Regions from separate parts of the Brevibacillus schisleri genome, predicted to be linked through region 2. Evidence: riboswitches for the same ligand, from Rfam matches in the RefSeq annotation. Region 2 holds a riboswitch; each other region holds the start of a gene.
What was found. A riboswitch is a leader RNA that binds a small molecule or an ion and turns the genes downstream of it on or off. The one in region 2 is predicted to bind cyclic di-AMP.
Positions count from the first base shown of each region.

Region 1: another riboswitch for cyclic di-AMP. It lies ahead of ACUUHJ_RS03635 (CAP domain-containing protein); the one in region 2 lies ahead of ACUUHJ_RS02400 (quaternary amine ABC transporter ATP-binding protein).
Region 3: another riboswitch for cyclic di-AMP. It lies ahead of ACUUHJ_RS15520 (CAP domain-containing protein); the one in region 2 lies ahead of ACUUHJ_RS02400 (quaternary amine ABC transporter ATP-binding protein).
Region 4: another riboswitch for cyclic di-AMP. It lies ahead of ACUUHJ_RS05625 (C40 family peptidase); the one in region 2 lies ahead of ACUUHJ_RS02400 (quaternary amine ABC transporter ATP-binding protein).

Region 1 covers NZ_JBVNDM010000001.1:687,829-695,866, reverse strand. Annotated here, with positions in the region: gene purC (phosphoribosylaminoimidazolesuccinocarboxamide synthase) at 1-296, opposite strand, end outside; gene ACUUHJ_RS03650 (methyl-accepting chemotaxis protein) at 563-2,269, shown strand; gene ACUUHJ_RS03645 (iron-containing alcohol dehydrogenase) at 2,364-3,563, shown strand; gene ACUUHJ_RS03640 (aminopeptidase) at 3,659-4,774, shown strand; cyclic di-AMP (ydaO/yuaA leader) riboswitch at 5,022-5,179, shown strand; gene ACUUHJ_RS03635 (CAP domain-containing protein) at 5,187-5,774, shown strand; gene ACUUHJ_RS03630 (hypothetical protein) at 5,904-6,551, opposite strand; gene ACUUHJ_RS03625 (sensor histidine kinase) at 6,677-7,768, opposite strand; gene vanT (serine racemase VanT catalytic subunit) at 7,815-8,038, opposite strand, start outside.
Region 2 covers NZ_JBVNDM010000001.1:444,820-452,857, reverse strand. Annotated here, with positions in the region: gene ACUUHJ_RS02415 (hypothetical protein) at 1-134, opposite strand, end outside; gene ACUUHJ_RS02410 (glycine betaine ABC transporter substrate-binding protein) at 154-1,089, opposite strand; gene ACUUHJ_RS02405 (ABC transporter permease) at 1,086-1,925, opposite strand; gene ACUUHJ_RS02400 (quaternary amine ABC transporter ATP-binding protein) at 1,909-3,135, opposite strand; cyclic di-AMP (ydaO/yuaA leader) riboswitch at 3,529-3,675, opposite strand; gene ACUUHJ_RS02395 (ABC transporter ATP-binding protein) at 3,846-4,901, opposite strand; gene ACUUHJ_RS02390 (ABC transporter permease) at 4,898-6,640, opposite strand; gene ACUUHJ_RS02385 (ABC transporter substrate-binding protein) at 6,630-7,706, opposite strand; gene surE (5'/3'-nucleotidase SurE) at 7,744-8,038, opposite strand, start outside.
Region 3 covers NZ_JBVNDM010000001.1:3,161,674-3,169,711, forward strand. Annotated here, with positions in the region: gene ACUUHJ_RS15510 (homoserine dehydrogenase) at 1-523, shown strand, start outside; gene ACUUHJ_RS15515 (hypothetical protein) at 624-776, shown strand; gene ACUUHJ_RS15520 (CAP domain-containing protein) at 841-1,632, opposite strand; cyclic di-AMP (ydaO/yuaA leader) riboswitch at 1,641-1,798, opposite strand; gene ACUUHJ_RS15525 (rhodanese-like domain-containing protein) at 1,883-2,227, opposite strand; gene ACUUHJ_RS15530 (cold-shock protein) at 2,658-2,861, shown strand; gene ACUUHJ_RS15535 (hypothetical protein) at 3,032-3,478, opposite strand; gene ACUUHJ_RS15540 (2-phosphosulfolactate phosphatase) at 3,602-4,285, shown strand; gene ACUUHJ_RS15545 (catalase) at 4,394-5,983, shown strand; partial or broken gene ACUUHJ_RS15550 (RCC1 domain-containing protein) at 7,077-7,265, shown strand.
Region 4 covers NZ_JBVNDM010000001.1:1,111,435-1,119,472, reverse strand. Annotated here, with positions in the region: gene prpE (bis(5'-nucleosyl)-tetraphosphatase PrpE) at 1-758, opposite strand, end outside; gene ACUUHJ_RS05655 (response regulator) at 934-1,563, opposite strand; gene ACUUHJ_RS05650 (sensor histidine kinase) at 1,571-2,719, opposite strand; gene liaF (cell wall-active antibiotics response protein LiaF) at 2,733-3,623, opposite strand; gene ACUUHJ_RS05640 (class I SAM-dependent methyltransferase) at 3,638-4,216, opposite strand; gene ACUUHJ_RS05635 (PspA/IM30 family protein) at 4,311-5,006, opposite strand; gene ACUUHJ_RS05630 (LiaF transmembrane domain-containing protein) at 5,071-5,475, opposite strand; cyclic di-AMP (ydaO/yuaA leader) riboswitch at 5,795-5,934, shown strand; gene ACUUHJ_RS05625 (C40 family peptidase) at 5,939-6,460, shown strand; gene ACUUHJ_RS05620 (response regulator transcription factor) at 6,675-7,394, shown strand; gene ACUUHJ_RS05615 (sensor histidine kinase) at 7,395-8,038, shown strand, end outside.

The DNA of each region.
Region 1 (8,038 bases), 240 kb from region 2:
CCTGCTGCGATATTGCGAACGACTACCTCCAAAGGGATAATCTCCACTTTGCGAACAACTTGCTCTGTGGCGGACAGCAGACGGACAAAATGGTTGTCGATGCCCCGCTCCTTCAGCATAGTGAAAAAGATTGCCGTAATGCGGTTGTTCAGCTCACCTTTTCCGGTGATTTGCGCCCGTTTCTCTCCATTAAATGCTGTTGCGTCGTCTTTGTACTCTACCCAGTACTGATCAGGCAAAGATGTCCGATAAATACGTTTCGCCTTACCTTCGTAGAGTTGTTCTTGTTTTTCCACCGTAGGAGTCACCTTCCCAGTCAAAAAGGTTGAGTTTAGGTTAATTCACGAACGTTTCAACTACATTAAAACACAAACATACGCATTTATCAACGAAAAATGCTGGAATAGACTTCGACAAATGTTCGGGATTTACTGCATGTTTTTCGCACTATAGATGTTAACATTCGTTTACATGTTCTCCATACTAGCTTTACATCTCCTGATTACAATAGTCCTTAGTCTCGGGACTTTTCGACCATCCACTTATCAGGAGGCAACTGGAGATGCACGCTATCTTTCGCCATTTACTCACTCCCTTTTCTCGCCTACACAGGCAAGTGCGGCTCCGTACCAAGCTGACGATCCCACTTCTGTTCATCCTGCTCATTTCTTCTGGCATGATTGGCTGGACCTTTTACACCCAGGCAAAACAGGTGATGATTTCGCAAATGGAGTCCCGCCTTGACTCAGAGACGGACAAAACCACTGAAAAAATTTCGCTTTTAAAGTTCACTTTCGCTAGCGACGATCAAGCCTACCAAAAGCGCCTTCAATACGAATTGCAACAGCAAGAAAGCAATCTGTCTCAGGAAGGCTTGATACTCCAGCAATATCTGGTCAAAAATGGAGCTTTTCATCCCATTGAAAACGTGACAAAGGGCGCGATTGAAATCCCGCAAGATATCGCGATACGAATGCAAGCCGAGCGATTCGGCGTGATTCATGTCCCTGTCGATAACCACATACATACACTGGCCTTTACGCATTCTCCTGAGGAGAGCTACATATACGTCATAGACGTTTTGCAGGAGTCCTATCTAGGTCCTCTTCACGAGATAACCAAAATTATCGTGATGACCATTCTCGCTAGTCTGTTCCTTTCTTTGTTGCTGTGCTTGCTGGTTGTGAAGGGGATAACAGCGCCTTTTCAGACGTTGATTATGGCCATGCAACAGGTAAGCTCGGGCGATCTCACCCATCGTTCCCGTTTGCAAAACGAGGGGCCAGAGATTCGTGGAATTTCTAACAGCTTCAATCACATGGTAGAGCAAATGTGTGAGATTATTGCTGAAATCCAACTTATGATTGAGGAACTGAACAAAGGCGGCATCGCGATCAGGCAAACAGCCGATGAAGCAGGCGACCGTTCGTCGATGCTGTCTTTTCGTCTCGATACAGTCAATCAAGGCGTCGAACAAACTGCTACCTCAACAGATGGCGCCAGCGCCTCTTTTCAGCACATCAAGCAATCGATGGATGGACTGTTTGCGCGTATTTTCTCTGTGATTGAAGCGGGTAAAAAGATGCAGACAATCACCCACCATGGACAAAATCGTATCGATGATTTGAACACGATGATCAATCGCTTCTCCCACACGTACGCACAGGTCGACACCCGCATGACAGAACTGCGTCGACAATCAGAATCTATTGGACATGTTGTTCATCTGATCCAAAACGTGGCGAAGCAAACCAAGCTTCTCGCTTTAAACGCGAGTATTGAAGCGGCCCGTGCTGGAGAAAACGGACGCGGATTTGCTGTCGTGGCAAACGAGGTAGCCAAGCTTGCCAGCGAGTCGGAAAATGCCACAGTAGAAATCACGCGACTGATGGACGCTGTTCAGGAGCAAACCCATGAGATTTCCTCCGAAACCTCACAAGCATCCGAACAGCTTCAGCAAAGCCTGCAAAAGCTCTCAGAGGCTGCATCTGCTTTTCTTGAGCTTCGACAAGCTGTCGATCAGACAACGGGAGAGCTGCATATTGCCAACGTGGGGTTATCCGACATAACCGAAGGCTTGCACACCGTAGACATGGCATTCGATGCGTTTGTTGCCGTTTCACAAGAGACCAAAAGCAGCACAGAAGAAATGTTGGTCGCCTCGCGCGAACAGCTCACTTCTATTGAAAAATCACGTCAATTGGCAACAGAGCTTCTAGCCTTATCTGAGCGGCTGCAAGAAATCAGTGATCGCTTTCGCGTTGCCTAAACAAGATGAGCCTCCCCCTCCGGGCAGGCTCTTTTCGTTTGTTTATGATAAACTTGTCAGTGGTATAACCAATACGTGAAAGAAGGAATTTCAGATGTTTCCATTTGAAGTGTCTTTTCCTACCAAAATTTACTTTGGCATAGGCGAACTGGAACGTTTGGGCCAAGAAGCAAAATCATTAGGCCAAAAAGCATTGCTCGTTACAGGCGGCAATGCTGCCAAACGTACAGGACTTTTGGACCGCGCCAAGGCTCTGTTGCAGGAAGCTCAAGTGGCGTATCTTGTTTTTGACAAAATTGAACCGAATCCGCGTACGGCAACAGTTGATGCCGGCGCTGCGCTTGCGCGTGAGCATCAGTGTGACTTCATTCTGGCTATCGGTGGCGGCTCCGTGATGGATGCCTCCAAAGCGATTGCGGCAGCAGCCGTTTCCGGACGCCCGATTTACGATTACATGCGGGGAAATCCGAGCGGTTCTGGTCAATTACTGGTACCCGTTCAGGAAGCACTGCCGATCATGACCGTCCCGACAGTAGCCGCTACTGGTTCGGAAGTAAACCATATCAGCGTCCTAACTAATTGGGACACGCATGAAAAATCTTCGATCAACGGTCCAGCACTTTACCCGAAGATTGCCATTCTTGACCCGTCTGTCACCTTTACCGTTCCGGCTCGCGTCACAGCGGAGTCTTGCGCCGATATCTTTTCCCATCTGTTTGAAAACTATTTGATCAGCGCGGAAGGGACCCACGTACAGGACGGGATTTCCGAAACACTCATTCGCCTCGTCGTCGAGCACTCCATCACAGCGATCCAGCAACCAGACAACGCTGAAGCAAGATCCACCCTTTTATGGGCGAGCACGCTGGGCATCAGTCCCTTCGCTGCTGGCGGTCGCGGTGCTGGCATGCCTTTGCACGGAATTGAACATCCGCTGAGCGGAATCTACGATATGGCTCATGGTCGTGGACTGGCGATCCTGTCCCTTCCGTATTTCGAACAGGTGATATTGCAAGACCGTCCCGAGAGACTAGCCCGTATGGGACGTCATTGTTTTGGTGTTACGGTGGAGAACGAGGACGAAGCAGCACGAGCAACGATTGAAGCCGTTCGCCGTTGGTATGAGCGCATGGGAATCACCGAACGTCTGTCTGACTTCGGTGTAACCAAACAATCACTGGCCCAAATGGCTGAGGAAGCGGTTCGCATTGGCGGACGCGGAATCGGATATCTGCCTAGCTCACGAAAATTGAATGAATCCGATGTAATCGCGATCTACGAGGCTTACCTGTAATGGAAGCATCAAACACACTGGCGAGCCTACGCTCAGTTATGTAATAATACAAATTAATCACTAATCAAAATTATTTTACTACGGAGGTTACCACCATGGCAGATCCACGCATTAATGAACTGGCAAGCCGTCTCGTCCGTTACTCGCTTAATTTGCAAAAAGGCGAAAAAGTTCTGATCGAAAATACAGGCCTCCAACCTGAACTCGTTCGTGCACTTGTACGTGAATCATTTGCAGTTGGGGCTCTGCCTTTGGTCACCTTAAAAGACCAGGAAGTCATGCGTGCACTCTATCAAGGCACGAGCGAAGAACATATGGCTCTGATGGCAAAATACGAATATGACCGGATGAAGGACATGGACGCTTACATCGCCATCCGCGCTTACGACAACATCAACGAGTATGCTGACGTACCAGAAGACAAAATGGGCATTTACGCTCGCGTCCTGTATCAACCTGTACATACGAACGAGCGCGTTCCGAACAAACGCTGGGTTGTACTGCGCTACCCGAACAAGTCGATGGCGCAGCTGTCCAAAATGAGTCTCGAGAGCTTTGAGGACTTCTACTTCTCCGTCTGCAATCTGGACTACGCGAAAATGTCAGCTGCCATGACTCCGTTGAAAGAGCTGATGGAGCGCACTGATCGCGTACGCATCGTCGGTCCAAAAACGGACCTGCGCTTCTCCATTAAAGGAATCAATGCCATCAAATGTGACGGCAAACGCAATATCCCGGATGGCGAAGTATACACCGCTCCTGTACGTGATTCCGTGGAAGGAACCATTTTCTACAACGCCGCATCGATCTACAACGGCATTACCTTCAATGATGTTCAGTTCACTTTCAAAGAAGGCAAAATCGTAGAAGCGACCAGCTCCAATACGAAAGCATTGAACGACATCCTCGACACGGACGAGGGCGCACGCTATATCGGAGAATTCGCGATCGGCTTCAACCCGCACATCCTCCACCCGATGCTGGACATCCTGTTTGACGAAAAAATCGCGGGCAGCTTCCACTTCACGCCAGGGAATGCTTACACAGTAGCAGACAACGGCAACCGCTCCTCCGTTCACTGGGACTTGGTCCAAATCCAACGCCCTGAATACGGCGGCGGCGAAATCTGGTTTGACGATGTGCTGATCAGAAAAGATGGGCGCTTTGTGTTGCCAGAGCTGGAAGGCTTGAACCCGGAGAATTTGATTTAAGTGCAATGAATGAAAAAATGGGTTAGGGAATGAGGCTCCCTAGCCCATTTTCTATTGTTCAGAGAAAATAAAGTATGAGACTGATGCTGTGAGGCGACACTGTCAGCGGGCTTGAACACATTGGCCACCTCATATTCGACGACTTGGCCGAGCAGCAGGCTTGCTTCATTCAAGAGATATTCTTATTAATCCTACCAAATTTTACGGGTTTCTTTCACCGGTGAATCTCTGTTATTCTAGGTCATGCCAAACAAAACAGCCGAAACTTCCTCTCGAATGGAAGTGCGGGGGATCTTTTTTACTTGCAGATGAGAGATCTGCATGGGGTGAATCGCCAAAGTGCGTAGGGTTGTTTCCTCAATCCGAATCCGTCAACTAACCTCGTAGGCCAAAAAAAGGAGACGATGTGAATATGAAACGCCTTGGTACTATTGCAATCGCAACATTGGGATTGGGATTTGTTCTTTCCGGCTTTTCTAACACAGCTTCTGCCGCTACCACATGTCCGCAATACGGATATCAACCATATATGCAACCTGTCCAACCGCAAATGCAAGCACCTTACGCAGCACCAGCGAATCAACAGCAGCCAGCTCAACAGCCAGTAAAACAAGCTAACCAACAAGTGGATGCTTCCTCTGTTGGGAAGCAAGTAACTGATTTGGTAAACCAAGAGCGTGCAAAAGCAGGTCTGAAGCCAGTGGAACTGGATGCTTCCCTGAACAAAGTTGCACAAGCAAAAGCGACTGATATGTCCAACAACAACTACTTTGACCATACAAGCCCTACGTATGGCTCTCCATTTGACATGATGAAACAATTCGGTGTATCTTCTATGACCGCGGGTGAGAACATCGCCATGGGTCAACACACCGCTGAGGAAGTCATGAACCAATGGATGAACAGTGAAGGACACCGTCAAAACATCATGAATCCTTCCTTCACCAAAATCGGTGTAGGCTTTGTGAATGGATACTGGGTACAAGAATTCATCGGATAATGAAATTAGATATAAATGCCGAGTCCTCTAGCGGGGACCCGGCTTTCTTGTTTTTTCCCAGCCTTGTCTGGAGTGGCCTTTGAACATCTATCAATCTCCGTGAAAAGCCAACAGCTAGCTTTATACGCTTTATTCAGATTTACTTCCCATTTCTAGTTCGTTTGTCTTTTCTTCAACCACCGATTCCGCACCTTCTCGAATTTTTTCTACAACTTCTCCAGATTTGAGTTGCCTGTGCGAAGGGAGATCTAAAAATGTAGAAGCACGTTGATCGAGCCACAAGCTTTCCTCACCTTCCCTATCAGTTGCAACGAAGATAAACCCACCTGAATAACTAAAGTACGTAATGTTTGCATCTTCCCCGAGTGTATTTTTCATGTTCTCGTAAAGGTCAAACAATTCAGGACCAGTTTTTTCACCACCAGCCATGATTGGCTCTGTATCTGTTGCTATAACGATACCTTTTACTTCATCCTCTTCCATAATGAACGAAAGTTTTTCATCCGTTGAAGATAGTAGTCCTTGCATATTCGTATCGTTATAGTTACGTATTTTATCCGCTTCTGGTAAAACAGCTCCCTGAATCGAAAAGTTTGACAGGGTTACATTCCTACTCGATTTGCTTAAGGGGTAGTTCTCTTGGTTACGTGCCTGTTCCATATTTTTATATGCCTGTAATGCTTCCTTATCCCCTTGGTTAATAGCCCCAGCCCAAGTAGCTGATGATATTCCAGCAACAATTAGCGCACCTATCAATGTCCATGTGTATTTATTCATAACTCCCCCAAAGTTAATTCACTTCGATACAGGAATATTATACCATTTTTTAAAATCTCTATGAATTATGAAATAAAAAAATGGAGACATTGAAGCATCTCCATTTTTTTACTTTTGCCATCATTTCATCCATACGGCAACCTGACCTCAAAACACGTATGAATCAAATCACTTTGGACAGAAATCGTTCCCCGATGCTTCTCGACGATATTTTTGGCAATAAACAAGCCGAGTCCTGTGCCTCCTCCTTGATGCGTTCGCGCTTTGTCGCCTGTAAAAAACATTTCAAAAATATGCGGCAGCGCCTCCTCAGGTATCTGGTCGCCGTAATTCATGATTTGCACAACCACTTCATCGCCCTCACGATAAGCGTTCAAATCGATAAACTGGCCATCGCCCCCGTAGCGTATCGCGTTGGTCAGGATATTCTCAAATACGCGTGCCAGCAGCTCCCCATCTCCCACGATCACTAATTGAGCAGCAACCGTACACCGCGCGACGAGCTCATTTTTCTCAAAGGAAGGATACATCTCCTCATTTAACTGGACAAGCAATTCACTCAAATCAATGGCCTTTTGCTCGATGGTAACCATGCCGTAATTCATTCTCGTAATTTCGAAGAGCTCATCAATCAGCTTTTCCAATCGATGCGACTTGGTAAAAGCAATTGTCACATAATGCCGCATCTGTTCTTGTGGCAACTGCTCATCTCGCAAAATGAGATCGAGATAACCCAAAACAGATGTCAGGGGTGTACGCAAGTCATGCGCCAGATTCAAAACAAGCTGATCCTTGCTGCTTTCGGCGAAATCTCCTCTTTCTACCGCCTGTTGTAGCATTTCGCTTGCTGTATTAATATCCTTGGCGATTTCTGCAAACTCATCATTGGATGGAATATGGACATGCCGTGTAAAGTCTCCACTCGCGAGATAATGAATGCCCGTAGAAATCTCCCGAAAGTAGCCAGCATACCGTTTGGTCAGGAGATAGAAAAACAAGATCGCAATGGGAGCAAAGACAATCAAAAAGAAATTGATATCCCCCATCTCCTTGATGAAATAGCGAACCTGGGCGAGCGGATCTTCGTACTTAACCCCCACCCGATAGTAAAACTGGAGCACTTTATAGAGCAGATAGGTTACTATACCGGCCAAAAGCATGCCAAACCCAAGAAGCCCAAGCATTTTGAAACGAAAGCTATGTCTCCCCTTCGCCATGGAAAAAATGAACCACTCCCTACCTATACTCGTTTTCGTCCAAAGATCAATCATGATAGACTCTTTTAACCCGTTCTCCCAAACGGCTTACCAGCTCGTTCGTAATGGTTTTACATTGTTGGGCCATTTCCTCGGCAGTAATCTCTTCTTCTTGATCTCTGCCGATAAAAGTCACAACATCCCCTTTTTGCACCTCTTCCATATCTGTGATATCTACAATAAGCTGATCCATGCAGACGAAGCCAATAATCGGTGGTCTTTTTCCTTTAA
Region 2 (8,038 bases):
TTATCTCCAGGCCCCGCTTTCAATGAAAAGGCACCTGGATTCCTTCCCCAAAACGCAGGCAAACTGTCGCAGCATAGTGTCTGGACAAAAGAAGTGAAAGCTTCCCCCTTGCCTATTACGAGATAATGCTTCATAGCAGCACCTCCCCTTCCCTTATTGGAGATCCTCAATGGACGAGATATTCATGTACGAAGGAACCACGAGTCCGATTTTGGTTCCGTCGAGATTCGGACCCAAATCCTCGATTTGCCCACCGAATTTTTTCAAATAGCTCGTATCTGTAGACGGCAGCCACGCTGCAACCATCCCATCTACATCCCCAATGGCCACACCTGCCCACATCGGTCCAGTCTGCACCTGACTCAATTCGACCTCATACCCCAGCTTCTGCTCAAGCACATGCTCGACGACGTGCGAGCTGGCAATCTCGGAATCCCATGCTACATAAGCGAGAGTCAGCTTCTCTTTTTGGACAGGCTGTATGCCCTCCACCCATTTCGCTACTTTGGCTTCATTGTTTTTTACCCATTCCGCAGCGGCCACTTCTGGATCTTTTCCGTCAATCATTTGAACCATGACCGACTCCATATCGGCTGGCTCCCACCAGAACTTATCCAGAAATTGATAGGCAGCAGGCTGATCCTCTTTCAGCCCTTTGCGCACGATGGTATGAATTTGTTCCGCTCCGCCAAAGCCGTTCTTTGGGTCCGCCAAGTATTTCAAATCCATCTTTTTAAACATCCAGTGCGGCGTCCAGCCCGTTATGATAATTGGTTCCTTCGCTTCGTACGCCTTGATCAAAGCTGCTGTCATAGCGGCATCTGAACCTTCGACAAGTTGCCATTTATCCAAGCCATACAGGTTCATGACTTCCTCTGTCTTTACCATCGAGCCTGCTCCTGCATCGATTCCGATGATTTTGTAGTCGAGCTTTTCTCCTAGCACGTTGTCCGACGTCTCAGAAGGAATCGGACCGACCACCGTTGCTGTCGGTATTTGTGTGTTTGTGTTTTGATTAGAGCAGCCTGCGAGCCAAGCTGTCGCTCCCATCATGACTGCCAATATAGCTGGAACCATTTTGTTCATCATGTGTTTCGCTCCTTTTTTCCTGCATGTTGGGTAAGCCGATCCAATACGATAGCGATGATCACGATGGATAACCCCGCCTCGAATCCTCTTCCTATATCCACTTGCGATACGGCGCGATATACGTCTGCACCCAAGCCTTTCGCCCCGATCATAGCCGCTATGACCACCATCGACAGGGCGAGCATGATGCACTGATTGACTCCCGCCAAGATCGTCGATTTCGCATATGGCAGTTGTACTTTCACGAGCTTTTGCCACCCAGTTGCGCCAAAGGCGTCCGCCGCTTCCTCCATTTCCGCTGGGACCTGACGTATGCCTAAGTTCGTGAGACGCACGATTGGCGGCAAAGCAAAAATAACGGAGGCAATAACTCCCGGCACCTCGCCCAAACCGAAGAAAAAGATCGCGGGAATCAAATAAACGAACGCTGGCATCGTCTGCATCAAATCCAGTACTGGCGTTACTAGATTGCGAAACGTATCGTGTCTCGCGCAAAGAATGCCCACCGGAATCCCGATGACGATCGAAATCATGGTAGCAGTGAGGACGAGTCCCAATGTCTCCATCGTTTCATCCCAGTACCCCAAGTTGTGGATGAGAGAAAGTCCAACAACCGTAAAGACCATGGACGCTCTCCCTGCAAAAACCCACGCAGCGGCCCCCAGCAGCAAGATGAGAATCAGCGAAGGTATCTCTGCCAAAACCGTAGAACAGTAAGTCACCATCGTGGAAATGACGATAGCCACCGGATCAAACAATACCCCTTTGTACTGGCCCAGCACCTCCACGAACCCTTCCATCCAACCGCCAATCGGTAGCTTAGGCACGACGTCCATCACTCATCACCTCTGCTCTCTGATGCTCTTGTACATTGACTTTGCCTACCAGCCCGCCTAGCACCGCTCCTTTTACGATGACACCCAACAAACGCTGCTGCTCGCCCACTACCGCAATCGGGACATGCAGGTCTGCCATCATCGGGAACAAGCTGTGCAGACGTGCGTCAGGCGAAACGGTAGGGAGGTCGGTTTTCATGATTGCCTCCAGCGAATCTCCCGTACTGATCGCGAGTGATACGTCATACGCCGTAATCAATCCGAGCAGTGTGCGCTTTTTGTCCACGACGTACAAGCTGGACACACCATTATCCATCATGAGTTGCAGCGCCACTCGGGCCCCTTTGTCAGGCGTGATTGCTTCTGCCCGTTTCATCACATTTTCAGCAACGAGCACCCTGGACAGGTCGGCATCCTCCACGAACTTCCGCACGAATTCATCCGCGGGGTCTGCCATGATTTCTTCAGGGCGGCCGATCTGAATGATCTGCCCGTCTTTCATAAAGGCAATCCGATCGCCCAGTCGCAACGCCTCATGCAAGTCATGCGTAATGAACAGGATCGTCTTTTTCATCGTCATCTGAAGCTCCAGCAACTCATCCTGCATATCTTTTCGAATGAGCGGGTCCAGTGCACTGAACGCTTCGTCCATCAAGAGAATATCTGGATTATTAGCCAATGCCCGCGCCAGCCCGACCCGCTGGCGCATCCCTCCGCTCAGTTGATCCGGGTGCGCATTTTCCCACTCGGTTAATCCAACGAGCGCAAGTGCTTCCCGTGCTTTTTCTTGCCGGAGTCCTGGCGGTACTTGCTGAATCTCCAAACCAAACTCCACGTTTTCTCGTACCGACCGCTGCGGAAACAGGGCGAAATTTTGAAAAACCATCCCGAGCTTCTTCCTCCGCACCTCACGCAAAGCTGCTGCCTTCATGTCCACGATCTCTTCCCCATCGATCTCGATGCTTCCGCTCGTTGGGTCAATCAGTCGATTACACAGTCGGATTAAGGTGGACTTGCCGCTGCCTGACAGGCCCATAATGACGAAGATTTCACCTTCCTCGACTTCAAAGCTGACCTGATTGACACCGATGGACTGGCCGGTTTGCTTGTAAATTTGTTCTTTTGTACGTCCTTCCGCCAGCAGCTTCAAGGCCAGCTCGGGCTGCTTGCCGAACACTTTTGTAAGTTGATGGACTTTCATTTTGGACATGATATCCCTCATCCTTCGTTTTTTCGTAAATGGAAAAAGCCCGCGAAGTTTCGACACTCCAGCAAAACCAAGTAGGCACGCTTGATTTTTACTCGTGTTGAAAATCCGCAGGCTTACGTAATACCTGGCGTCCATTTTCAGGACTCCCTGTACTCTGTCTTCCTGATTTCGATTGTCAGCGGTTTATGTCGTACCGACTGCCTCTCAGCGATCCACACCATTCCCTTCACGTTGTATCGGCGTAAGCTGCTCGTCGGTATTTCCATAAAAAATAGGCCGATCCATTCTTTTTCTCCAGAACAAAGGTCCCAAAGAAAAAGCCTGTATCGGCCTATCACACGCCCGCAAGGAATCCCCTTGTTGCGCACTATATGCCTAGACTTTATCCATCCATGACCTTCCCTGCTTTGGCCGACGAGGTTAGCTGACGGGTAGGATGGCAGAGAAGACATTTCCTCATCCCTCCTGATCACTCAGGATTAACCCCAAAAGATTGGTTCCCCCGCTTCCGAGAATATCGGAACTAGGCCGTATTGTGTTTTGTTGCTTATTTGATCGTGATTGTGATTTTGATTATACGCTCGCTTCCAGTTATTGTGAACGTTCGTTTTCGTTGAATCAAACAGAATAGCGCCTTTCTTAATGAGTCGCATTGATTTAGATGGTTCATGCTCATCCAATTGAAGAATCTCTTGGCTATCTTTCCCTTTTTACACACAAACCTCTACGCATACACGCTCCTCATAGGAAAAGCGCTGACTGATGTCCGTGACAACCTCCCAGTCATCCTCCCCGACCCGGATCGAATAAAGCAGCTCTCGCCCCTGAAATTGCACATGAGATACCTTTCCGACAACGCCTTCCATTCCTTGCTGCCACGCTGCGAGCTTCAATTGATCGGGACGAACCGGCAATATTTGCTGAGCATGAAAGGAAGAAAAGTCTCGGGAAACGGCAATCGGTACCGCTGGCTCTCCTTGCCTCTCCAACAGAAAGGTATTGGGGCAAGACCAGTTTCCTTTTAAGAAGTTGGCCCGTCCCACAAACTTGGCGACAAAAGGAGATTGGGGCGAATAGTATATATCATGCGGGCTACCTGCTTGTTCCACCCTCCCGCCTTTCATTACGACGATCTGATCCGCCATAGCTAGTGCCTCTGACTGATCGTGTGTGACGTAGACGATGGAAGTACCCAGCTCGCGGTGAATAAATTGGATTTCTTTGCGCATTTGCATACGCAGCTCTGCATCGAGACTGCTCAATGGCTCGTCCATCAGAAGCAGCGTAGGGTTAAATACGATGGCCCGCGCCAGAGCAACACGCTGCTTTTGTCCACCAGAGAGCTGATTGGGAAATCTCTCTTCCATTCCTCCGAGACCAACCATCTCCAGCATTTGTGCCACCCGTGCCTTTGGTTTATCTTTGTAAGCGGCAGGCACGTGCTTTTGATGTTGCAACGGAAACACCACATTCTCATAGACAGTCAAATGCGGCCAAAGTGCGAATGACTGAAACACCATACCAATCCGCCGCTCCTCTGGCGGCTTTCTTCTTGCCTGGTCCGCTACGCACTCTTGATTGATCCAGATTTCTCCGCTGGTAGGCGATTCAAAACCTGCCAATAGCCTAAGCAGTGTGGTTTTTCCGCAACCGCTCGGCCCGAGCAAAGCAACGAATTCCCCTTGTCCAATTTGTAGATCCAGATGGTGGAGCGCCGTCACATCTCCGAATTTTTTGGAAACGCCCTTCACTCTTGCACTGTTCATCCCTGTACCCTCCGTTGCCAATATCGCTTCCATAAACCGCCAATTGTCAAAGCCAGCAGGATGGCCACTACGATCAACGAAGAAAGGGCCGTGCTATGAGTCGTTGATCCCGCCTGCTCAAAGCTAAAAATAACGACACCGATCGTTTCCGAACCGGATGACCACAGAAGCGATGATATTGTCAATTCAGTAAATGCTGTCAGGAACACCAGAAACAAGCCTGTTGCCATTCCCGGTGCATAGAGCGGAAGCAAAATCCGGGACCACCTCGTCCAAAATCGCCCACCATTGATCCGTGCTGCTTCTTCTACTTCCTTGCCCACCTGCATAATGGAGACCGTACTGCTTTTTACTTGCAAGATCAAAAAGCGAGTCACATACGCAATCAAAATGAGCCAAACCGTTCCATATATTCCTGGCTGCCAGCTGGGAATCGGCTCGATCCACGTTAAAATCATCGCCAGACCAAGCACCATACCGGGCAAAGCATACGGCAAAGCGACAGCTCCTTCCATTACTTTTCCCATAAAGGAAGGCCGATGGATGCGCCAGTAAGCGAACCATGTTCCAGCCACCACGCACAAGACGCCAGTCAAGCAGGCCAGCATCAGGCTATTGCCGATGGCCGCTCTCGTTCCAACATGGTCAAACAGAACAAATGCAAAATGCTTCCACGTCAGATTTTGCGGAACAAAAGGCAACCCATACGCCTTGATGAAAGCGTTCGCTGCCATGGACAAGAGAGGAAGCACACTCGTCACCAACAAAAAGAGTCCAACAAGAACCTCCACAGCCCGTCGATATCTTTCCAAGTGACGGCGAATCGATTTGTCCTCGGCACTGGTCTGGTCCACCCGGCTTTTACGCAAAAAGAGCCACTGTACTCCTGTTCCCGCCAATGCTATCACGCCAAGCAAAATAGACAAGACAGATGCCCGCGCAAAAGCGCTCGGTCCAAATCCGATGACCTCCTCATAAATCAACGTACTCAATAAAGGGATATTTTCCGGGATCCCGAGAAACGCAGGGACACCAAAATTATCGAGTCCGGAAATAAAAGCAAGCAGCCCACCTCCTGCAATTCCCGGTAAGGCGAGTGGGAGTGTCACCTTACGAAATACAGTCGTAGCCGTAGCCCCTGAAGAATGAGCCGCCCATTCCAGTTCTTTGGGAATCCGATACAGAACGGATAGCGTGAGCATGTAGACCAACGGATAATGCGTGAGACCCATTACAACAATGATCCCGTCCAATCCATAGACGTCCCACAGCTCCAAAGGCCCACCATAAAGCCAGCTCGCTGCCCGGTTCAATACCCCTTGCGGACCTGCCAGTTGTGTCCAGGCCAAGGTCATCACGTACGAGGGAATCAGCAATGGCAACAGAGCAAGTACGTGAATGGCAGACTTCCAGCGTATGTCTGTATAGGCGCATAACCAAGCCAGCGACACGCCAATGACTAACGCGATGAGCGTAGAAGCTCCTGCCGCCGTAACGCTGTGACCGATAGCGTTCCACGTGCGTTCATGTGTGATCACATCCGCAAAGTATCGAAGACCGATCCCTGCTTCTGTTTGCACACTAAGAGCGATCAACTTCCACAACGGATAAATAAAAAAGAAGGCGACCGGCACCAGCACGATCCATGTGGCCGCCTTTTCCAACGACAGGGGTACGGCTATTTTTCGCCGTTCCCCCATCTTGCGCTCGGACACTGCTGCCTGCCAGTTACTTTGCACCCATCATCTCTCCAAATTTCTTTTTGTCCGCCTCTCTGTTCGCTTCAAGTTCATCTGTATTCGCCGAAAGCACCTTGATCTGGTCTTGAGCGCGTAGCCCTTCCGGAGCAGCGATGCCTTTTCTGATCGGGGTGTACCCAAGACTGCTTGCAAGCTGCTGTCCTTCTTCCGAGAGCACATAATCGACAAACGCTTTTGCTGCCTCTGCATTTTTCGTTGCTTTCATGATCCCGATTGGTTCGGTTATGACAGGAACACCCTCGTTTGGATAGATAAGCTCGACTGGAGAGCCGTCTTTTTTCGCCCGAGCTACGAGGTAATCCACAACCATCCCATATTCCTTCTCGCCGCCTGCGACGCTTTTCAATACAGCACCATTTCCTTTAGTGACTGTCATCTGGTTTGCTTTGAGTCCAGCTATGTAGTCCCAGCCAAAATCAGCCTGCCGAGTAAGTACGCCTACGTTATAGGCTGCTGCCCCAGAGTAGAGTGGACTTGGCATAGTCGCTTTGTTCGAGGCTTCCGGACTGGTCAGAACCTTCCAACTGTCCGGAAGAGCGGCAACCTTGCTGCTGTTGACTGCAAGAACGGTTGCCATCACTTTGGTTCCCGTATAAGCGCCCTCTGCATCCCTCCACTCCGCCGGAATGTCCTTAGCCTCGGGCGAAGCATACGGCATGAGTAAATCCTGTTTTTTCAGGCTAGCAAAGGTCGGTGCATCCGCTACCAAAAGCACATCTGCTTTTACCTGCCCAGCTTGTGCCTCCGCCTGCAAGCGACTCATCACTTCCTCTGTACCGGATCGGAACAGCTCTACTTTTACCTCCGGATTATTTTTCGTAAAACCCTCGATCAATGCTTGGGCGTCTGCATCTGGCTGGGAGGTATAAAAGCTCAGCGACCCTGCAATTTTTGCTGGGGCAGGGGCAGACTCAGATGTCGCTGCAGTGTTCGCCGCCGGGGTTGGTGATGTGGAAGAAGGCTGGGAACCGCAGGCTGCCAGTCCAAAGACAGAAACGGCTGCGAATAAAGAAAGGGTCCATTTTGGGCTAAGAACACGTTTCACTTGTTTATTCCTCCTAAAAATCATGAGTGGTTAACAGTTAAGTGCTTTGCTTCGCGCCTTGAAACCATTTGCCGATTTTTGCCTTCATGGCAGTATTCGTCATGTTTAATTGCAAAGGAGTAATCGTGATATAACCATCGCGAAGCTTGTAATAATCGGATTCCTCGTCCTCAAAGTGGAGCTCACTCAAGTGGTCAGAGAGCCAGTAGCACATATACCCTTGCGGATCGTTCAAACCCACATATTGATAGCGCAGAACATCCATGGCCAGCGGCGTGACTGCTACTCCTTTTACCATTTCCCTGGACAAATACGGGAGATTGATGTTCAGA
Region 3 (8,038 bases), 2.7 Mb from region 2:
CTGTGAAGTAAAACGAGTCGAAGGTATTTTTACGGGAACGACGAACTTCGTGCTCACAAAAATGATGGAAGAGGGGCTCACCTGTGCAGAAGCAGTCGAGCTCGCTCAGAAGATGGGGATTGCCGAACCGGATCCCTCTTACGATATCGATGGTTGGGATACAGCTTCGAAGCTCACGATTCTGGCAAACGCTGCTTTTGGTGGGCAAGTAAATCTAACCGATATCGCACGCGCAAGTATTCGCGAAATAACCTCGTTACAAATCGAGACGTGGAAAAAGCATATGAAGATTCCCAAGCTGATCGGAACGATTCAAAAGGAAGCGAATGGTACGGTTTCTGTAGCAGTTGAGCTGTGTGCGGTGGATATTACCCATCCGTTTGCATCCGTATCAGGTACGACAAAAGCCATCCGGGTAGAAACAGATGTCATGGGGGGTTTATTGGTCGTTGGAGGAAAATCAGATCCTGTCGCGGCAGCAGCGGCTGCTTTAAAAGACCTTGAACATATTATTAGCAGATAGGTTCATTCGCATGTGCTTCCAGTGTTCCTTAGGAATGAGTCGTTTAGAACCGCGTGCATACTAGGGATGCACCACCAAAAACGGCGAGGGGGCCATACGGATGAAACAATCGTCTGATGTCAATGCCGAGTTGCAGCAAGTATCTGCTTACCCAACCAAGCAAGAAATGAATCAAAAGGACGTTGCTTTGCTAGATGAGCAGGAAAGCTGCTGTACCCCCAAAAAACAGGCTTCTGAAACACAGCCGGATTAATGCCTACACGAAAAAGCCGGGTCTCGATTAAGAGACACCGGCTTTTCGTTTCGTGTAAAGCGTGTTACCCGATAAATTCTTGTACCCAGTAGCCATTTGTGAAGCCTACACCAATTTTTGTGAAGTCAGGGTTCATAATGTTTTGGCGGTGGCCTTCACTGTTCATCCATTGTTGCATGACTTCTTGTGGACTCTGTTGACCCATGGCGATATTCTCACCTGCAGTCGAGTATTGAATGCCATACTGCTTCATCATGTCAAATGGGGAACCGTACGTTGGGCTGTTGTGGTCAAAATAGTTGTTAGCAGACATATCTTGTGCTTTTGCCAAAGCTACTTTGGACAGTGTTGCATCCATTAGAACAGGCTTGAGACCTGCTTTTGCACGTTCTTGGTTTACCAAATCCGCGACTTGTTTCGCAAAATCACCCGTCTTAGCTTGATCCGCTTGATTTACTGGAGCGGCAGGCTCAGTGACATTATTGGTAGGTTGTGCTGGTGCTGTTTGTACTGGTGTTTGTTGTACTGGAGCTTGTTGTACGGGTGCTTGTTGGTAAGATCCTGGTTGATACGGGCATGGTTGTTGTACAGGTGTAGCTTGTCCTTGCTTAACAGGTTGCATGAGCTGTACTGCTTGTGGCTGGCCAGGAACAAAGCCTTGCTTTTGGAAAAAGTTAAAGAACTGTTGAGCATTTGGTGCTTTTTGGAATTGTCCCATATTTTGACCCACATTGAATTGGAATTGTCCGTTCTTCAATGGGCAGTTAGATGCTGCGGAAGCAGAAGAAGCAAACCCTGTCAAAGCCAAGCCCAGACCAAGAGTCATCGCGATTGTAACAGAACCAAAACGTTTCATAAAAACAAATCTCTCCTTTTTTTTGCCTACGAGGTTAGTTGTCGGATTCGGATTGAGGAAACAACCCTACGCCAGTTCGGCGATTCACCCCAATGTGGAATAGCTCATCCACAAAAAAGTCCCCCGCACTTCCTTTTCAAAGAGGAAGTCTCGGCTTATTTCGTTTGGCATGAACAACGATATCAGACAATCCCAATCGAAATAAAGGAGTAATATATGGCAAATACCTAGAATCGTTGATAAATTAGGCTCATTTCGTTTCGTTTGATTGTTCCTTCCAGGCAGTTAAGCCGCCTTCCAATGCATTTGCATGAAAACCATGCTCACGAAGGAGAGCCGCAGCTTTTTGAGCTTTGTTACCTGTTGTACATAAGGTAACGATCTGGACATTTTGCGCGAGTTTTTCGGTTTCTTCATCAAGCGGCTTGTCCTGTTCTTTCATAAGAAGATAGGGGACGTTTTGCGTCGATGCGTTTTCGTGAACGAGGCTGCCGGAAACAAATTTCTCGGCGTCGCGTACGTCCAATAAAAGTACGGGCACTTTCTTTTCAAGCATGTCGGATAATTGAATGGTTGTCAAAATATGATTTTGCAATGTAATCCCTCCCAATCCTATTGTATCAGAGTCCTGCTTCGTCCAGAATAAGGGTGAACGGTTGCTTTTATTGGACAACCATGGTAGAATGAGGTTGCTACTTGAAAAATTGATACCTAATCATTCATCGAGGTGTTTGTATGCTGATGGATAACATTTTTGAATCCCCGATTCACACTGGCGCGGTCATCGGAGCCGCAAGGATGGAAGAGAGGAAGGGCTTTCATTGTTTTAGGTTTTCAAAAGGTTTAGTTTTTAATTTTGCAGTTCCGTCCTATTACATTCGCATATTTGCTGAATAAGTAAAATTCACATATCATGAAGGCGTATCATCGCACATGATCTGGTATTTCTTCATGATATGTGAGCTTTATTTGCTTCGGTAAATATGACTAGCATATTCAAATTGAATTTTTGGAGGTTTTTTTAGATGCAAACGAACGGAACAGTAAAATGGTTTAACGCAGAAAAAGGTTTCGGTTTCATTCAAGTAGAAGGCGGAGACGATGTATTCGTACACTTCAGCGCAATCCAAGGTGACGGTTTCAAAACTTTGGACGAAGGTCAAAAAGTTCAATTCAACATCGTTCAAGGCAACCGTGGCCCACAAGCTGAGAACGTAGTAAAACTGTAAGTCTCCTTTTCAAAGAAACTGTCCTTTCGAGGGCAGTTTCTTTTTTTGTCGTGGTCGTAGAAGCAAAAAGGCGTTGGGATCGTCCCAAGCGCCTTTTCCTGCATGCGAATGGATAAAAAAAGGAACTATGGCGTCCCACCATAATTCCTCATTTTCTTCCTACAAGATAGTTAAATACAAGTTTCGATTTCGACAGTTTGGAATTGACTGTCAAGAACGGTAAGACCAACAACTTGACCGCCGCCGATAGTAGTACGGCCATAAGTGGTGAGAAGGACATTTCTGTTGTTTTCTGCTACGGTAAGGCGCACTTCATAGTGGAAAGAAGCGGGGATCAGCGCATTGAAAGCAGTTCGAGTATTCGCAGGGATAAATTGCGTGATGTCAAGCAAGGTGCTAACTGGATTCGTTTGCGTAACTGCGTTACCCCAGTTTAATACTTGCACACGTACTTCAACCGGTTCTGTGTTCAGATTTACCAGGTCGAGGTGAGCGGTGAGAGCACGGGCGAGGTTGTTTTGCAAAATACCGGTCGTTCTCACAGTATTTCTTCTTGGGCGTCTGTGATTTCTTTTTTCCGAATTACCTTGATCGTCGTCGTATTCGATTTCAGACATCCATGTTCACTCCATTCTTGTGTAATCTAGTGGGACAATAATACGATATTGTTTCTTGTCTTAATTCGTAACGGCGAACGTAAGGGGACGAGTACCTATTTTTGATAGAGGATGGTGGAGGGGTTGGGAGATAGAACTGTATGCAAACAACTTGACTATACAGCTCGATTTGATTGGGGATACGAAGGGGTAGAACAGGTCGGGGCAGCATCGGATATGATCGTCATTATCGATGTGCTCTCCTTCAGCACGTGTGTCGATATCGTAACGGGACGAGGAGGTATCGTTTATCCTTATCAGGTAAAGGATGAGTCAACCGTAGCGTTCGCCAAACAAAAAGCAGCGCTGCTCGCTGGAAAACGCGGAGAACCAATCTCCCTTTCCCCCACCTGTTTGAAAACGGTTCCAATGGGAAGGAGAATCGTATTACCCTCGCCAAACGGATCGACCTGTACCGTGTTGGCGAAGAAAACAGGTGCGAAGGTAATCGCTGCGTGCTTGCGAAACGCGCCATCTGTGGCCAGATACATACAGCAGCAGAATGGAACGGTAACCGTCATTGCTTGCGGTGAACGGTGGGGAAATGGAGCATTGCGACCTGCTATTGAAGATATGATTGCGGCAGGTGCGCTGCTTCATGAATTGAAGGGATATCGATTGTCACCAGAGGCCGAAATAGGCTCAAGATCATCATCTTGCTTACTTGCAGAATTGTGCTTCTGGCCAAGAACTGATCAGCATGGGGTACCCGGAAGATGTCGAACTTGCAGCGCAGTGGAATCAGAGTGGCGCAGTTCCAGTGCTTAACGATGATTTTGCGTACGAAGCGATTTAGTCTTTTCGCATAAAGAATCCCTCATTCGGTAACCATGGTTATGAACTACACATGAGAAAAACTGGACAGGGAGGATTCATATGGATGAAAAGAGCAAGGCCATCAACCAGGCAGAAGATAATATCCTGACGAATCGTCAAGGCCATCCGATTACAGACAACCAGAACTTGCGGACAGTTGGAAATCGCGGGCCAACCGTTCTGGAGAATTACGATTTTCTTGAAAAAATCACACATTTTGATCGGGAGAAAACACCTGGGCGTGTCGTGCATAGTCGAGGTGCAGGAGCACATGGCTATTTCGAAGCGTATGGAACCGTAGGTGGTGAGTCGATTTCTACGTACACGAGAGCAAAGCTGTTTTCGGAGCGTGGGAAAAAAACGCCTGTGTTTGTGCGGTTTTCTACGGTTAATCATGGGACACATTCGCCCGAAACTTTGCGCGATCCACGTGGGTTCGCGGTGAAGTTTTATACAGAGGACGGGAACTGGGATCTGGTGGGCAATAACCTCAAAGTTTTTTTCATTCGGGATGCCATGAAGTTTCCTGATCTTGTCCATGCGTTCAAGCCTGATCCTGCCACAAACATTCAAGACGTGGAACGGATCTTTGACTTCATCTCGAACACGCCTGAGGCCATGCATATGATTACGTTTTTGTTCTCCCCGTGGGGAATACCTGCGAATTATCGACAAATGCAAGGCTCTGGCGTAAACACGTACAAGTGGGTAAACCATGAAGGAAAAGCGGTCCTGGTCAAATACCATTGGCAGCCGTTAGTACAAGGAATTAAGAATTTGACACAAAAACAGGCGGAAGAGATCCAAGGGAAAAACTTCAATCATGCCACGCAGGACTTGTATGAAGCGATTGAGCGAGGAGAATATCCGGAGTGGGAAATGTGCGTCCAGATCATGAGTGATGACGATCATCCTGAACTCGATTTTGATCCGCTTGATCCAACGAAAATATGGCCTGAAGATCAGTTTCCGTTTCTTCCTGTAGGCAAAATGGTATTGAACAAAAACCCGGATAACTATTTTGCTGAAGTCGAGCAAGTAGCATTTGGGACAGGTGTTTTAGTGGATGGACTTGATTTCTCTGATGACAAGCTCCTGCAAGGAAGGACCTTTTCTTACTCCGATACGCAACGGTATCGGGTTGGCGCCAACTATTTGCAGCTTCCAGTCAACGCTCCCAAAAAGCATGTCGCTACCAATCAGGAAGGCGGTCAGATGCTGTATCGAGTTGATCGGACCCAGCGGCATATTAACTATGAGCCATCAACGCTTGGCGGATTGCAGGAAGCCAAGCAAGCAGCTCCTGATCATCAGCCAGAAGTGGAAGGGAAGGTCGTTCGTCAAAAAATTGATCGTACCAACGATTTTAAACAGGCGGGAGAACGATATCGCCTCTTGGAAGACTGGGAAAGAGAAGACCTCATTGCCAATCTGACGGATGCACTCCTCTCCTGTGATCCTCGCATTCAAGAGAAAATGCTTGGTTACTTCTCCCAATGTGACGAAGAGTACGGTCAACGTTTGAAAGCTGGAGTTGCACAGGGTAATGGCGGAAATCACAAAGAGATGGGCGGACCGATGGGGGCAACGAATCCTGGAGCGGCTGTCAAGGAAGCTGAACAGAAGTCTCGCCCGTCCAAGCCTTACTGATGACCCGAGTGAAAAACAAGACTGAATGAATAGCGGAGCTTTGCCGAATCTATGGTAAAGCTCTTTTTGTATCCGGTTGCAATTGCTACAGAAGTAGGGATCACGAAGCCGGCGATCTACAGTAACGCAATTCGAGTTGCCAACGTCTTACATTTGTTTACATTTGACGATGGCGAGGAGACTCATGATGGTACAAAGAGAGAAATGGGTAGCAGTGTTGAGCTATACCGCGGTACTTTCCCTATTGACGACAGGGGGCGTCGTTGCTGCATCCCCTGCGAAGGCAGCTTCCCAAAAGGTTGAAGCAACGGTTAGCACGACGGGCAATACTGAGGTGAAGCTACAGGTTTGCGGTCAAGATGATGCAAAAGCAGATCTATCGAATACAACGATGAAGTCTTGGAAACCTTTGGAGAATAAGCCGGTTTTGGAAGGGATTACTTCGATTGCAACAGGCGTCATTTTTGATGAAGCAGGCTATGGGTGGAGGCCAGGTATTTCTTACGCCTTCACCGAGGATGGGCAGGTGTGGAAATGGGGCTTTCAATCTGACAAGAAGTATGAACCGCACAAGCTAGCCGGGATCAAGGATGCCAAGCAAGTCATGACGGATTATGTCCTCACGAGCACTGGTGAAGTATGGCAGATTGATGAGAAGAAAGCACCAGAAAAACTGGCTGGTCTGGATAAAATCAAGAACATTCAGCAGCTCGATCTTCATGAAGGCGTACTCTTTTTACTGAATGAAGACGGTACTGTACTGAAATGGGAAAAAGGAGCGAAAGCAGCGGAAAAGGTGACGAAGCTCTCGAATATCCGTGACATGCATAGCTCTGCCTTTTCCTTGTTTCTAGTAGATGACCAAGGGAAGCTTCTTTATCTCGATGGCAAATCCGGAGAGCTGAACACAGAAAATCTACAGGTAATGGATATCCCTGGGAAAGTCAAACACGTAGCCGTCGATTACACGGATCGCGCCCTGATCCAAACAGATAAGGGCGAAGTGTACAGCTACAATACAAAAGAAAATGAAAAAGTAGTGCGTGCTGCTCATGCAGATGGTGCCATACGGATGGCAGTTGGCGGAGAAGGAATGTACCTAATCGTAAAAGCGGACGGAACTGTTTGGGGCTGGGGACATAATACACTTGGAATGCTCGGTGCGAATCAGGAAAATGAGCTCGAGGAGTCAGTTAAAATAGCGGGTCTTTCTGATATTACGGACGTAAAAGCGGGCACTGACCATGTAATTGCTCTCGATAAAAAAGGAAACGTCTATTCATTTGGCAGCAATATGACAGGACAGCTGGGGCGAATCCCTGTTACCTTTGACACTTGGACAGAATTGGGCGAATTACGTGATGTAAAACAGGTAGTAACTGAGCTGGATCGACCGTACTTCGTTCGGAAGGATGGTTCTGTATGGGGTTTTGGCGCGGATCGAGTGCCATATGAAGTAAAAGGACCTATGAAAGTAAAAACAATGGATAGCATCCTGGATTCTCCGGTTACCTTGAATGAGAACGGACAAATCCAGTTGTGGACCCGTGAATTTAGCAGCTGTCAAACATTGGCGTTGCCTTCTCGCATTAAGGATTTTGTTGGTGGAGAGGAGCATCTCTTGTTGCGTACGGAGGATGACCAATTCCTGACTGTGGAATTCAGCTTTGATTCTGCCGAACGCGGAGGGGTATATGTCATCACGAACATGCGCCCACAAAAAGTGGAACCCCTCCAAATAGATTCAAAAATGGCTGCGGATGTGACCAAGCTTTATGCCAATCTTTATACGTTTTTTGCTGTGACGAAAAATGGTCAGGTATTGTACGCAGAACGGAAGAAAGATGAACCGTTCACTTCATTTGCGACAATAGCTGGTTTGGAAGGAATTCGTGAGCTTGCGCCTGAATATTTTGTCCGTTATACAAAGGATACCGCATCAGTTTGGGCAATCAATGATGCAGGCAAGGTTCAGGAAATTCAGGTTTACCCTGAGAGTGAAGGAAAGGACGCTGGAGCTATCAAAGTGAAGCTGGAACCCCAAACGGAAGAAGG
Region 4 (8,038 bases), 670 kb from region 2:
ACACTCACCAATTCGTCCTCTGGGTAACGGTAGGCGGTTAACTTTCCGCCGAACACACATCCTTGGTCGATGTTGATGGTGCCATTTTTTCGTTTTGGTTCTGGATGCGGATCATGTCCCCATACGATGATGGGCGAAGTCACTTTTCGTTCTTTTGCCCATTCTCTGCGGATCGGGCGCCCATCCGGCCCCGTCCCTGCTACATCGCCATATCGGCAAAACGTGTAGACCGCAGGCGAATCCATCCCTATGTAATCGTCGCGAATCCCCGCATGAACTGCGATCGCTACTATTTTTTCATTTTGTTTGATGATCATGTGCGAAGGAGAAGAAAATAGCAATCTACGGCTCTGCTCACGCAGTAAGGAGGCCTTCTTCGGTCCGTATTCTTGCTGATACAACCGAATCTCCTCTTCTACCTTTTCATCTCCGTGAGCCAATGTCACTGGTCTGCCATCCAACCAGCGGGCTACTTTCCACCCGTGGTTACTATCTACCATTTCAGCCAGGCCTGCCGTGACATGCTGGTGAAAAAATTGCAGCATTTTGATTGAGTAAGGTCCACGACTCGTGATATCACCGAGGGAAAGGAGCTTTCGGCCGTGGGGATGGCGATATGTACCGTCTGGGGCTCGTTCATATCCCAAGCGTTTGAGCAATTCTATAAATTCGTCGTAACAGCCGTGAACATCCCCAACGATATCCACACCATTGTCAGCCGAAAGCACCTTGGAGCGTGTTTGAGGTTTGTGCCTCATAGCCCGTCCCTCCTTTCCGTTATCTCTCATTCGTTACTTACTATCTTTACCACATCTACGAAAAAAACTCACGGTTTGCATACAAGAAAACGGTTTAAACAAGTAAACGCGCGAAAAAGCCCCTGTTTACTGAGGAGCTATTTGGCGCGTTTACTTATTATATGATGCTATGTGCTTAACCTAAGCTATGCGTGTGCACGTAAATAGCCGCTTGCGTGCGATCCTCCACGTTCAGCTTGGCAAGAATGTTGCTGACATGAGTCTTGACTGTTTTGATCCCGATAATCAGCTCATCAGCAATTTCTTGGTTGGACTTGCCCTGACCGATCAGCTTCAAAACCTCCAACTCGCGCGGTGTCAGCTGTTCATGAGGATGAGACTCTTGACCATGACGGAAACGGGCCATGATTTTTCCTGCTACTCTCGATTCCAGAACTGGCTCACCCGCCGCAGCAGAGCGAATTGCTTTTGCAATTTCGGCTGCACGCGAAGTCTTTAACAAGTAGCTGAATGCCCCCGCTTCAATGACCGGATATACCTTTTCGTCATCAATAAAGCTAGTCAAGACAATAACCTTACTGGAAGGGCAGCTTTCACGAATACGCCGAGTCGCTTCCACACCGCCGATGCCTTCCATGACCAAATCCATCAGAACGACATCTGGGAGCAGTTCTTGCGTCATTCGCACCCCTTCTTCCCCACTTCCTGCCTCTGCTACGACTTCAATATCGTCCTCTGTAGACAAATAAGCCGCCAGACCCATCCGAACCATTTCGTGATCATCTACCAGTAGTACCCGAATCACCGAGCCTTCACCCTTCCCGTTCCGTCTGTGACACTAGAGGAATACGCACCTCAATTTGCGTCCCCTTCCCAATCGCCGAGTAAATCTCCATGGAGCCTCCGACCTCTGCTACGCGTTCTTGCATGCTGCGCAAACCGTAGGACGTCATTTTCTCCCCATCCGGATCAAAACCAACACCGTCATCCGTTACTCGCAGGCGAACCTGCTCTTGCAGTGTAAATAGCTTCACTGTAATCTGGGTAGCTCTGGCATGCCGCAATGTATTGGACAAGGACTCCTGCAAAATACGGAACAAATGATCCTCAATTCCACTCGGCAAGCCTTCGACGTCTTCGATCTCCCAAGTCAGCTGCATGGTATTTTTACGCGTCAGCTCATCTAAAAGTTCCAGAATAGCTTCCTTCAATGACTTGTTTTGTAACGTAGCCGGGCGAAGGTGCAAGAGCAATGCCCTCATCTCCGCTTGTGCAGCTGCTGCCATCTCTTCGACCAATTCGATCTGTTGGGCTGCACGCTGAGGATTTTTTTCTACAAGCCGCTTCATCGCCGCAGTCGTCATGGCGATAGCGAACAACTGCTGGCTGACTGCGTCATGCAGTTCTCTCGCCAATCTCTGTCGCTCCTCCGTTACTGCTGCATGCTTCAATTGCTCTGCGAGAGCCGCATTGTGGTTCGACAAACGCTGCAAAGATGCTACTTGCTCTTCCCATTGCGAAGCCAAGCGATTGATCTGCCATCCTAATTCGCCGACTTCATCGACGCCCAATTCGGGAACCCGATATGACAACATCCCGCGTCCAAGCTTCATGGCAGCTTCCCACAGTACACTCAGTCTTTTTTTCAACAAATTGCCGATAATATAGGAAATGATCAATGCCACTAAGACACCTGCCGGCAAAGAAACAACAAAAGCAGCAAGCTGAATCAAGCCCTCTGGATCGATAGGCAGATTGATGCCTATATATTCTGCCAGCCACTTCACGAGGTTGCGGTCGCTAATTATTTCGTTGTACCACCGATGAATCCCGGGGTGGTCTTTCCATAAAAAATATAGCCAAAAGAAACAAATAAACGCGGCAGTAATTGCACTGACGGCCAGTAACATGCCATAGCGCACGTATTGCCACTGAATACTTGCCAATCGCTGTCGACGCATCCGCCAGTACCTCCTAGATGTACTTGACTTTTATATCGCCGACAAGCAGCGAGATATGCAAGTTTACTTTTTGCAATGCTTCATCATACTGATCAGAACGAATCTTAACACTGCGATTGATACCTCCCTGTCGGTGGCTTAGCACCTCCAGGTCACCAATACTCAAGCCTGCCGTTACCGATACAGGAAGATCGATAGGCACATAAATCGTCACATCGCCTACCCAGCCCTCTACGACAAGAAACGCCTCATCCCGCATCAACACTGCCCGAGAAAGATCAATCACAACATCCCCGATTCCATGCCAGACATGCAAGTAACTCAGTTCAAAACGCCCGGAAGTCAGGTGATAATCCCCAATCAGAGAACTGCGGGAATCTTTTGGCAACATGTCGTCAGGTGATGAAGACATTTTTTCGTGATGAGGAATTTTGCCACCAACATGCTTCCATTTGTTCCAGTTGTCTTGCCAAGGGCATTCTGCTGTTGAAACGTTCACGTCATTCGGGACACTCGCATCACTAGTTAAAATCGTCTCCGCAGCAGAAGGGGTCCCACTCTCTCCCAATGGTTGATTCACACGCTGATCTCGTTTGTTGTTCTTGCCCCGAATCAACTGAAAGCCGAAATAAATAAACACGATTGGTACTGCAATCTGGAACAAATCATCAATTCCGACACCGAACCACATATCCGTCGCGATGATGGTCCCAAGAGAGAATAGAATCCCTCCGCCAATCCGATTTTTATTCCCCCACAAACGAAGGCCAAAATAAATAAGCACCATCGGCCACAAGTCAAACAGACCGAACGATATGATACCCAAACTGTCTAATAAAAGACCGATTCCCGTAAAAATAATCAGGACACCAGCCAACATTTTGTGCAAACGGGACAGTTTCACAAAAGTCTCCTCTCTCACGCCCCACGCTGATCGTTTTCACTTTGTCCATTACGACATGTATAGATGAATGCAGGCGGAATGTTCAACAGGGTAAAGTCGATCTTGACCCAGGGAAAACGATCCTGCAACTCAGCTTGGAGTTGTAGCGAATATTGGAATGTAATAAATAGGCCCCCTGGCTTCAGTACAGATTGAACTTCGTCCAGAATTGCTGCCCGCAGCTCTTGTGGAAAATTGGCGAATGGCAGACCTGAGATAATGACATCTGCACTTGCAAGGTCCTGCTCCTCCAAGTAAGACCTAAGTTTAGTCGCTTCCTCCCTGATAGGAAGATCGGGAAAACGTGATTGAAGCATAGAGCGAAATTGGGAATCTCGTTCCACGAGCACGTACTGTGTGCCGGGATGCAAGCGCTGATAGATCGTTTGGGTAAATGCCCCTGTACCAGGTCCCAGCTCCAGGATCACATCGGTTGAAGCCCAATCGACGCTTTTCAACATTTGCTCACATAAAAAACGAGAGCTGGGGATTATACTACCGACGCGTCCAGGCTCAGCGATAAACCGCCGCAAAAAGACCAAGAAGTCCTGCAAGAATCGTACCTCCTAGGGGAAAAGCAGCCTGATGTACACAGGCTGCCGAATTGACACAATCTATTCTACACCTTATCCCCCAGTTCCTGTTGAATTAGGATTGTACTGGTTTGGCTACCGGTGTTTTCACTTCCTTAATGGATGCTTTGATGCTGGCAAGTTCTGCATCGAGATCATCCTTTTCCAGTTCAGACAAAGCGTTCTCCCAAGCGCGGTTCGTTTGACGCCATTGCCCGCTCATTTGCGCTTCTGCTTCCATGCGCATGACTTTCTCTTCCATGCGAGCGAAGCCACGGCCTGCGGACTGATTGCCGATACCGACAACTGCTTGATTGACTTGCTTTTGGGTACGAGCTACTTGTGCACGTGCCATCAGTGTGAACTTTTTCGCACGCATTTTATAGAACTCTTCCTTCAGCTCAGCCAGCTTCTCGCGCATTTGCGTAGCTGCCTCGGATGCTGACAGGTAGAGAGTTTCATATTCCGCTGCACGGCCTTCGTACTGCTTCTTGTCAGCGAGTGCTCGACGAGCCAACTCGTCTTCTCCTTCAGTCAAGGCGAGCTTGACTTGGCGATCACGTTTTTCGATCAGAGCATTGGCTTCGTCCAATTGCTGACGGAATTTCTTTTCCAGTGCAACCTGACGGGCAACCGCTACTTCAACTTGTCCGATTTCTACTTCCATGTCACGCATATATTGATTCAGCATTACTACCGGATCTTCCATCGAATCCAATGCATCATTTACCGAAGCTACTGTCAGGTCACGCAAACGTTTAAAGATACTCATTATTTTTTCCTCCTCATCATATCACATCATATTGTTCATCCAAAAGACTCTTGCGACATTGGCGTTACTGTGGGCGTCTTCTTACATCTCTCTCCCAAGTGTCCAGCGTATCTTCCTTTAATACTTTTTGGGCCCATTCACGCTCCCAAGCAGGTGGCGCTTGTTTAGGTTCTTGGCTGGGACGCAGTAAGCGATATCCCAGATAAATCACCCCAATGGCCAGAAGCGCGTGAAACAGTAGGTCAAGCTTGCCAATCAACATCAGGAACCCGAATAGGAAGACCAGGATTCCCCAAAAACGTGAACCGGTTTGTCCCATGATCTTTTTGGCACCGTATATCATGATCACGCCGGGAATGATAAACCCGAGCAAGTCTCCGATATCGATCCCCACCAGATCGAGAAGAACCAACCCACCGACTAGCAGCAGAACCAGCCCGAGTAGTACTTTGCCAGACCGTTCGCTCATTACTCGCTTACCTCCATTCGTTTTGCATGTGGTGCTTGTGGAACGTTATGCCCTTATTGTAGCCCTCGGTATAGGCTTCCCATAACGGGCGTGCGGTTGGTTTTTCCCTCCGTCCTTGGACGGAGACATTTTCCTGCCTTAATCGGACGAGCTCTCCCGCAAGGCAGGAATAAGCCCGCGTCGAAGGGCGGCTTGCACTGTCGAACGAAAACGTTACAGCATTTGACGGTATCTTTGTGACGAATATGTGAATGAACAGATAAAAAGAAGGAAAAAAAGGACTGGCGTAGAATCTTAGTAAGAGTGCGTGTAAAAAAACATCGAAAAATAGCCGAATTCCGCTTAGCGGAAACGGGGGAACCACGTTTTTGGGGTGAATGGTTGCTACTCCTAGCAGCCTAGGGCGTCCTTTCGACCGAACCCTTCAGCTAACCTCGTAGGCTCACGAAGGGAGCAGTTTCTTTTGCGCAAGATGGTTTTATCTTTATTTATGGCTGGATTACTTGCTATGGGGGCAGGCGCTGCACAGGCTGCTGAGGAGAATACTCTCCATGAAGTTGTCAGTGACTTGTACGGTACCCCTTACAAATCTTCCGGCTCGTCCAAAAAGGGCTTTGACTGCTCCGGTTTCACGCGCTACGTATTTGATGCGTTAGGTGTAGACCTGCCTCACAATTCTGCTTCCCAGTACGAATTAGGTACAGAGGTAGACAGAAAAGATTTGCAACCAGGCGATCTCGTATTCTTCAATACGAACGGTCGCAGCATTTCTCACGTGGGTATCTACATCGGAGACGGCACATTCGTGCACTCGGAATCTGGTCGTGGAGTCGTCAACACCAAGTTGAACGATCCATACTACTGGAGCAAGCGTTATGTAGGCGCCAAGCGTCTCAATGCTCCTGTTCTAGCGAAAGCAGAAACTCCGAATAAGGAAAAAGCGGTGCAAGCTGCATCGTTGCCGGAAAAACCAGCTAAAAAATAGTCATTCGGCAAAATAATAAAAGCCAGGGACACTACGTCTCTGGCTTTTTCTGACGAAATTTAGTACCTGGTCTAAAGAGGTACCCTCACATATTAGAACAACTTAATAACTTACGGGGTTTCTTCCCCTGATAAGGTCAAAGCATGTTATGATAGACAAGACCCATTCTTTGAATGGTATTCCTTATTAATAGAAGTAACTGGGGGTTGTTCCGGTGAAAGATCACATTTTAATTGTCGATGACAATCTGGAGATTATTGAACTGCTAGAAGACATTTTGGAGAACGAGGGCTTCAGCGTTTCTTCTGCTGAAAGCGGAGAAGATGCTCTCTCGTTGCTCAGCCAAGGTGAGCGTCCCAACCTGATCCTTTTGGATATTATGATGCCCAACATGAGTGGCTACGAGCTCTGCTCTCAAATTCGCCGTGAGTGGGATTTGCCTATACTGTTTCTCAGTGCCAAAGGAAAAGCGGTAGATAAGGTAGTCGGTTTCGAAATCGGCGCAGACGATTACATCACGAAGCCTTTTGATACAGAAGAGCTGCTCGCTCGCATTCGTGCCCACCTTCGTCGCTATGAGCGCATTCGCAAGCATACCGAAGAGCAGCCTGAGAAAGAAACAGCCTCTTCTCCAATTACGGTTTTGAAATTCAAGGACTTGGAAATTCATAAAGAAACGTATTCCGTATATGTATGTAACCAAAAGATCGAGCTCTCTACCAAGGAATTCCAACTGCTCACCTTCCTCGCAGAAAATGCGGGCATCGTCTTTACAAGAGAGCAAATTTATGACCGTGTTTGGGGATATGGTTATGGCTCCCTCAATACAGTGACGGTCCATATTAAAAACCTCCGTGAGAAGCTGGAAACAGAACGTCAATTCATTAAAACACAATGGGGGACAGGCTACGTATTTATCGGGGAGAAGCTTTAAATGAGCTTGCGCAATAAAATTTTTCTCTCCTTCATTGCCTTGCTCACACTCAACATTTTGTTGTTTAAATTTGTTTTTCAAGACATTATTGTCGCTCAACTCAAAAATGACCGGCATAATCAGTACCAGGCTGAGAAGGAAGCCGCTGAGAAGGTCATGCTCAATCAACTGCTTCTCGTCAGTAATTTCAAGGACCCAATCGAACGCATGGAGCTTGAGAAGCAGTTGCCAGACGACGTGATGTACCGCATGCTCGTGAAGGACGCCAATGGAAACACCATCTATAGCAAAACATCAAGCGCCTATAATTTAAAAATGCCTTCCCCCTCCTCATCAAGCCGTGGCGATTCTGCTAAGCAAAGTGACCTCAAAGTGGTCGCTGAGTACCATTTTCAGCAGGAGCCACCGCGTACAGGGGAGATTGTTGTTTATTTCTACACGGATGATTACGACATGATGGCTACAACAGGAGTTTCCATGATGCTTTGGTTTATTTACGGAAGCATTAGTCTGGTAGGATTGGTTCTGCTCGCTTTGTTCGTTCGCTGGATACTACGGCCAGTTAACGAATTATCGCGCGTCACCCAAGAAATCCAGGAAGGGAAGCGACTGGTCACATTTACGTATCGCTCGCATGATGAATT